2 linked regions of the Rhodopseudomonas palustris genome follow. The protein of the gene in region 1 interacts with the protein of each later gene in a pairwise test. Links are inferred from orthologs where the notes say so. Each region holds a gene or a part of one and is shown on either strand. Other genes may lie near its edges. The genes, in order: SR870_RS09735 and mtgA.

Region 1 (3,313 bases):
TCGACCGCGGCCTCGATCAGCCGGATGCCGTCGCCGGCGTCGCCGTTGCGGCCGACGGTCATCAGCCGCAGTTTTCGCGCCCGCGCGGCCTCGATCACCTGCGCCGAGCAGTCGTGATCGGCGGAAATCACCGCGGCGCCGCTTGCGGCGACGAGGTCGCGAAATAGCCTCAGCTTTGCCGCAAGATAATGCGCGACGTCGTGATGATAATCCATGTGGTCGCGCGACAGGTTGGTGAAGCCGCCAGCGGCGACGCGGACACCGTCGAGCCGGAACTGATCGAGCCCGTGCGACGAGGCTTCGAGCGCCAGATGGGTGACGCCCTCGCGCGCGATTTCGTCGAGCGAGCGATGCAGCGCGATCGGATCCGGCGTGGTCAGCGAGCCGTAGACGCTGCGCGTCGGCGTCACGAGACCGATGGTGCCGATGCTCGCGGAGGCATGGCCGAGCCGCTGCCAGATCTGCCGCGTGAAGGCTGCGACCGAAGTCTTGCCGCTGGTGCCGGTGACCGCGGCGATGGTCTGCGGCTGCTGCGGAAACAACCGCGCGGCGGCGAGCGCCAGCGCGCGGCGCGGATTGCTCAGGCGGACGAAGGGCACGGCAAGCTCGCCCGCGGGCGGATGATCGCCCGCCACCGCGACGGCGCCGGCCTCGATCGCAGCGGCGACGAAGCGCGCGCCGTCGGTCTTCGCCCCGGCCAGCGCGAAGAACACGTCGCCCGGCTTCACCGCGCGGCTGTCGACGGCGAGGCCGCCGGCGTCGAGATCGGCCGCCTGCGCCGTGATCGCCGTATCGTCGCTGAAGAGGTCGCGGAGCTTCATGGTCCTCGAGTCCGGCCGATCGGTCCGAAGGGGTTTCGCACGCAAACCGGGCTTTTAGCGCAAGCGCGCCCCGGCGCAACACGACTGACGCATTGCCGCCCCGCGCGGCTGCGACCTACTGGGCCGGCTTCGATGACGCAAGAATGAGGCGGTCGGGCGGCGGCAGATCGAACCGCGGCTCGATCCCCAGCAGCGGCGCGATTCGCTCGATCACCTTGCCACCGGTCGGCACCGCGTTCCAGCCCGAGGTGATGAAGCCGTGGGTCTCCGGCAGCGCCTTCGGCTCGTCGAGCATCACCAGCACCTGGAATTGCGGATTGTCCGCAGGCAGCACCGCTGTGAACGAGTTCAGCACCTGTTTTTTGGCGTAGCGGCCGTTGATCACCTTCTCGGAAGTGCCGGTCTTGCCGCCGATGTAGTAACCCTTGGCGATCTGGTCGGCGGTCCTGGCGGTGCCGATCTCGGCGTTCAGCCGCATCAGATAGCGGATCTTGTCGCTGGTTTCCTTCTTGACCACGCGCTTGGCCATTTTCAGCGCGTCTTCCTCGCTGCGCTTGAGGAAGGTCGGCGGGATCAGATAGCCGCCATTGACCATGGCGTTGATGCCCATCACCGCCTGCAACGGCGCCACCGCGACGCCATGGCCGAACGAGATGGTGATGGTGTTGAGTTCGCCCCAGCGCTTCGGCACGATCGGCGACGCGCTTTCCGGCAGTTCGGTGCGGAGCCGGTCGAGCTGGCCGACCTTCTTCAGAAACGCCTTGTGCGCCTCGACGCCCTGCGCCAGCGCAATCCGCGCCGCACCGACGTTGGACGAGAAGGTGAACACTTCCGACAGCGAGATCGCGCGGCCGAGCGGATGGGTGTCGTGGATCGCGAACTTGCCGTAGCGCAGCGGCCCGCGCGCGTCGTACATCGTGTTCAGCGTCGCCTTGCCGCTGTCGAGCGCCATCGCCAGCGTCAGCGTCTTGAAGGTCGAGCCCATCTCGTAGACGCCGGTGGTGAGCCGGTTGATGCGGTCGGGGTCGTTGGCCTCGCGCGGATTATTGGGGTCGAAATCCGGCAGCGACACCATCGCCACGATCTCGCCGGTGTTGACGTTGGAAACCAGACCCGACGCCGCCTTGGCCTTGTACTTGTCCTTCGCCTTGAGCAATTCATCGCGCAGCGCGTGCTGGACGCGGATGTCGACCGCGAGTTCGACCGGCCTCTGCAGCCGGTCGGAGGCGAAGCCGGCGCGATGCAGATCGGCCAGGCCATTGTTGTCGAGCCATTTCTCGACGCCGGCGATGCCCTGGTTGTCGATGTTGACGAGGCCGATCAGATGCGACACCTCGGTCCCGGTCGGATACACCCGCTTGTTTTCGCGCAGGAAGCCGATGCCCGGAACGCCGAGCTTCTTGATGTCGGCCTGCTGCCGCGGCGAGATCTCGCGCTTCAGCCACACGAAGCCCTTCTTCGAGGCCAGCCGCTCGCGGACCTCCTGGGTCTCGAGGTCGGGTAGCGTCGCGGTCAGGAGTTCGACCGCCTCGTCCTGATCGATGATCCGGCGCGGCTCGCCGAACAGCGACGGCGATTTGACGTCGGTGGCCAGGATGGTGCCGTTGCGGTCGACCATGTCGGGCCGCGCGGTGGCGATCGCGTCCTGCGACGCGGTGCGCCGCGTGCCGTGGCTGTCGCCGACCACCGCGATGAAGGTGAGCTTGAACGCGATCACGCCGTACACCCCGGCAAACGCCAGCATCGCCAGGCCGACGCGGACGCGCGCCTTGGCGTCGCGATCGACGTCGCGGCCGTAGATCAGGCTGCGGATCAGCCGCTGCCGCCAATTGACGTGGTGGCCGACGAGCGGGGCGGACGGTTCGGTCACTGCGCGGCCTCCCTGGCCGGCAGCGCGCCGGTGACGATGTCGGGGTCGACCTTCTCGATCATCGAGGCGATCGGGTCGGGGTCGTTCGGATTGACGATGCTCGGCGGCCGGGCCGGCAGGTTCTTCAGCCGGTCGAACTGGCGCGCCGCGATCGGCTTCAGCTTGAGATGGCGCTCGGCGATGCCTTGCAGCCGGCCCGGCGCGTCGAGCTTGGCCCATTCGGCGCGGAGCTGCGCGATCGCCTCGCGCTCCCTGCGCACTTCGGCATGGAGCTGCAGCACCTTCTCGGTGCGCACGGTCGAATCCATCTTGATCCGGTAGACATAGGCCGCGGCGAACACCAGCATTCCGATCACCACGACATGAATGAGGCGCATCATCGGCCGGCCCTCATCACGCCTGCCTTCATCACACTGGCGAGCGTCGGCCAGCCCGGCAGATCGTCGGGCCGGTGCGCCGGCGCCGCGGTGCGCTCGCCGCCGCGCAGCTTGGCCGAGCGCGCCCGCGGATTGGCGGCGACCTCGGCGTCGCCGGCGATGATCGGGCGCTTGGTCAGCACGGTGAAGCTCGGCGCCGCCTGCGTCGGTTCGGGCAGATGCCGCGAGCCGCCGCCGACGCGGCT
Region 2 (3,179 bases), 1.8 Mb from region 1 along the record:
GACGGGGCGACTGCACCCGCGGCGATGCCGCGGCGGCTGCGACCGGCTGGGGCCGATCCAGCAGCACGGCCTCTGCGATCGAGGCCGCCGATGTCGAGGCGTCGGTCGGGGCCGATGACGCCACCACCGGCGCCATGGATTCGGGAGTCGTGGGTTCGGGCGTCTTGGGTTCGGGAGTCGTGGACGACGGAGTGGTCGCAGCTTGCTGCGGCGGGTCCTGTGCGACCGCCGGAGCGGTGCGGGCCTTGCGGGTCGACCGATGGCGCAGCGCGATGCCGGCGAGGAAATCGACCAGCATCAGCGTCGCCAGCAAGAACACCGTGGCGTTGGCGAACGGCGGCAGCATGACGAATTCGGCGACCGTGCCGCCCAACACCAGCAGCGACAGCAGATGGTCGGTGAAATAGCGGGCGCCCGGGCGACCCGCCTTGATCACCTCGAACAACAGCATCAGGACGCCGAATGCCACCAGGATGTCACCGGCGGTGAGGGTCCAGACTGCGCCCGAAGGCAGGGGGATCCGGCTGAAGACCGCGTCGAAACCGACACCCGGCATCAGGAAGACGACGATGTTGCAGATCGCGATCGGGATCAGCAGCAGCGGGAAACCGATAATCGACATCGGCAAAAGCCTGTTGTTCAGAAAGACCACAAGTCAACGGGCGACCGTCCGGGCGCCCGGCGGATACTCTCTAACGCAACAGTTGGAACGAATTCGGGCGTCGGGCGCCGCCGCCGGATCATATCCCAGCCCCGACGTCGCGGATCAGCGACGTCACTGGTATCGCCCGCCAGGCTTGCAAGCCCGCAAAGCGGCGCGGCCAGGCCGCGCCGGGAGCGCCTGAGCCGGGCTCAGGCGTCCTTCTTCTTGATCACCTGGCGACCCTTGTACATCCCGGTCTTGAGGTCGAGATGATGCGGGCGGCGCAGTTCGCCGGAATCCTTGTCTTCCGCGTAGGTCGGGCGCTTCAGCGCGTCCGCCGACCGGCGCATGCCACGCCGCGAGGGCGAAGTTTTTCTTCTCGGAACGGCCATTTCAGTGATCCTTGACGGGATTGATCTCGTCGTCCACGGCGGGACGGCCCGGCACTCGCGCGCAGGCGTAAAGCTAGGCCGGGCTTATAACGGAAGGCCGGCCGCAATGCTAGAGCGCGGAGCGGTCTAAATCGCCTCAGGATCCGCTATTTTCGCGCCAGCATTGCTGCAATTCGGCGGATCTCGCCCGCGCCACATAGGTCACGGCCAGCCGGCGCACGCCCGGTCCCGGCTTCTTCGCGCTGCGGATGCGCGGATTGGGCAGGATCGAGGCCATCAGCGCGGCCTCCTTCTGCGTGAGCTGGCTGGCCGGGCGGCCGAACGCATAGGCCGCCCCGGCTTCGGCGCCGAACTGCCCGTCCGGGCCCCATTCGGCGATGTTGAGGTAGAGTTCGAGAATCCGCTGCTTCGACAGCACCAGGTCGATCCACATCGCCAGCGGGAATTCCAGCGCCTTGCGCACGACGCTGCGGCCCGGCCACAGGAACAGGTTCTTGGCGACCTGCTGGGTGATGGTGGAGCCGCCGCGGGTGGCCTCGCCGCCGTCCTGCAGATCGTCGAGCACGTCACGCACCGAGTCCCAATCGATGCCGCGATGGCTGCAGAATTTGGCGTCCTCGGAGGCGACCACGGTGCGCGGCAAGGCCGGCGAAATCCGTTCGATGTCCACCCACTCCCGGGTCACCGTCGATCCGGTCAGCCAGCGCCATATCATCAGCGTCGAAACCGGATGGCCAGCGCCGTAAAACGGGGTGAGAACGTAGGGCGCCGCGAGCAGCACCAGCAGCGTCAGGAGGGCGGCGCGGATCGGCCGTCTCATGCCGCCCCGGTGCGGGTCGGACGGCCCTCGACGTCGAGGATCGGATTGGCCGGCATCATTTGCGCCCCCTGATGTACCGCCACGTCGAGCGCCGAATTGACGAAGCCGGTGCCATGATGAATGGTCCGGCCGAATTTTATCTGGAGCACTTCCGAATGGCCACCGGCACTTCCACAATCGACTTTGCCAAACGGCTCGACTCGACCGCCGAGGATACCGAATCCCTGCTCGGACGGCTGTTGTCCGACGAATTGCTGGCGGACGAGATCGCCCGTCCCCGCCGGCTGATGGAGGCGATCCGCTACTCGACGCTCGGCGGCGGCAAGCGGCTGCGGCCGTTTCTGGCGGTGGAAAGCGCGGCGGTGTTCGGCGTCGATCGCGCCTCGGCGCTGCTGGTCGGCGCGGCCCTGGAGTGCATCCATTGCTATTCGCTGATCCACGACGATCTGCCGGCGATGGACAACAGCGATCTGCGCCGCGGCCGCCCGACGCTGCACAAGGCCTATGACGACGCCACCGCGATTCTGGCCGGCGACGCGTTGCTGACGCTGGCCTTCGACATCATCACCCGCGACGAGGTGCATCGCGATCCTCAGGTGCGGCTCGATCTCAACCGGGTGCTGGCGCGTTGCGCCGGGCTCGGCGGCATGGTCGGCGGCCAGATGCTCGACCTCGCCGGCGAGGGCCGGTTCGGCGACCGCGAGCCGGTCGACGTGGCGAGGCTGCAGCAGATGAAGACCGGGGCGCTGCTGCGCTACGGCTGCGTCGCCGGCGCGATTCTCGGCGAGGCGCCGCCGGAGCATTATCGCGCGCTCGACGATTATGGCCGCGCGCTCGGCGAGGCGTTCCAGATCGCCGACGATCTGCTCGACGTCGAGGGCGACGCCGCAGCTCTCGGCAAGCCGGCCGGCGCCGACGCGGCGCTGGGCAAGACCACCTTCGTCACCCAGCTCGGCGTCGACGGCGCCAAGCAGCGGGTGCGCGATCTGATCGCGCGGGCCGACGAGGCGCTGGCGCCGTTCGGCCCCAGGGGCGATGTGCTGCGCGCCGCCGCCCGGTTCGTCGCCGAACGGAAGAACTGATCCGCGGATGAGCGGCGAAGCGCCCGAGGATCCGCACCTCCTGCGCTTCAGAAGACTACCGCGCGCGGTCCGGGTGGTGGTTTCCCGGCCGCGGCTGTTCATCTCGATCGCGGTCGGTGGCGTCGCGTTTCTGCTGCTGCCCGCGACGCTGCGGCCGGTGACGCGGGCGCTGATCGGCTGGGACGTCTCGATCGTCGTCTATCTGGCGCTCGCCTTCGCCATGATGGTCCGCTGCGGCGTCG

The links.
Region 2: the proteins of SR870_RS09735 (region 1) and mtgA interact in binary tests that used the Escherichia coli proteins (3 or more experiments, as listed by UniProt). The link is inferred for Rhodopseudomonas palustris from one-to-one orthologs.

Annotation. Positions count from the first base shown.
Region 1 is NZ_CP140155.1:2,154,843-2,158,155, forward strand. What follows is about bases 315-3,313. They hold SR870_RS09735 (penicillin-binding protein 2), read right to left. Parts: upstream 2,692-3,313; coding sequence 937-2,691; downstream 315-936. Other genes in these bases: SR870_RS09730 (UDP-N-acetylmuramoyl-L-alanyl-D-glutamate--2,6-diaminopimelate ligase), read right to left, coding at 315-821; ftsL (cell division protein FtsL), read right to left, coding at 2,688-3,068; rsmH (16S rRNA (cytosine(1402)-N(4))-methyltransferase RsmH), read right to left, coding at 3,068-3,313. Outside these bases: more of SR870_RS09730, read right to left, coding at 1-314. UniProt on the Escherichia coli protein: Essential cell division protein that catalyzes cross-linking of the peptidoglycan cell wall at the division septum. Required for localization of FtsN.
Region 2 is NZ_CP140155.1:3,952,582-3,955,760, reverse strand. What follows is about bases 14-2,878. They hold mtgA (monofunctional biosynthetic peptidoglycan transglycosylase), read right to left. Parts: upstream 1,856-2,878; coding sequence 1,172-1,855; downstream 14-1,171. Other genes in these bases: SR870_RS17790 (farnesyl diphosphate synthase), read left to right, coding at 2,011-2,878; rpmF (50S ribosomal protein L32), read right to left, coding at 853-1,035; SR870_RS17805 (hypothetical protein), read right to left, coding at 14-622. In the rest of the region: more of SR870_RS17805, read right to left, coding at 1-13; more of SR870_RS17790, read left to right, coding at 2,879-2,937; SR870_RS17785 (DUF1345 domain-containing protein), read left to right, coding at 2,945-3,179. UniProt on the Escherichia coli protein: Peptidoglycan polymerase that catalyzes glycan chain elongation from lipid-linked precursors. May play a role in peptidoglycan assembly during cell division in collaboration with other cell division proteins.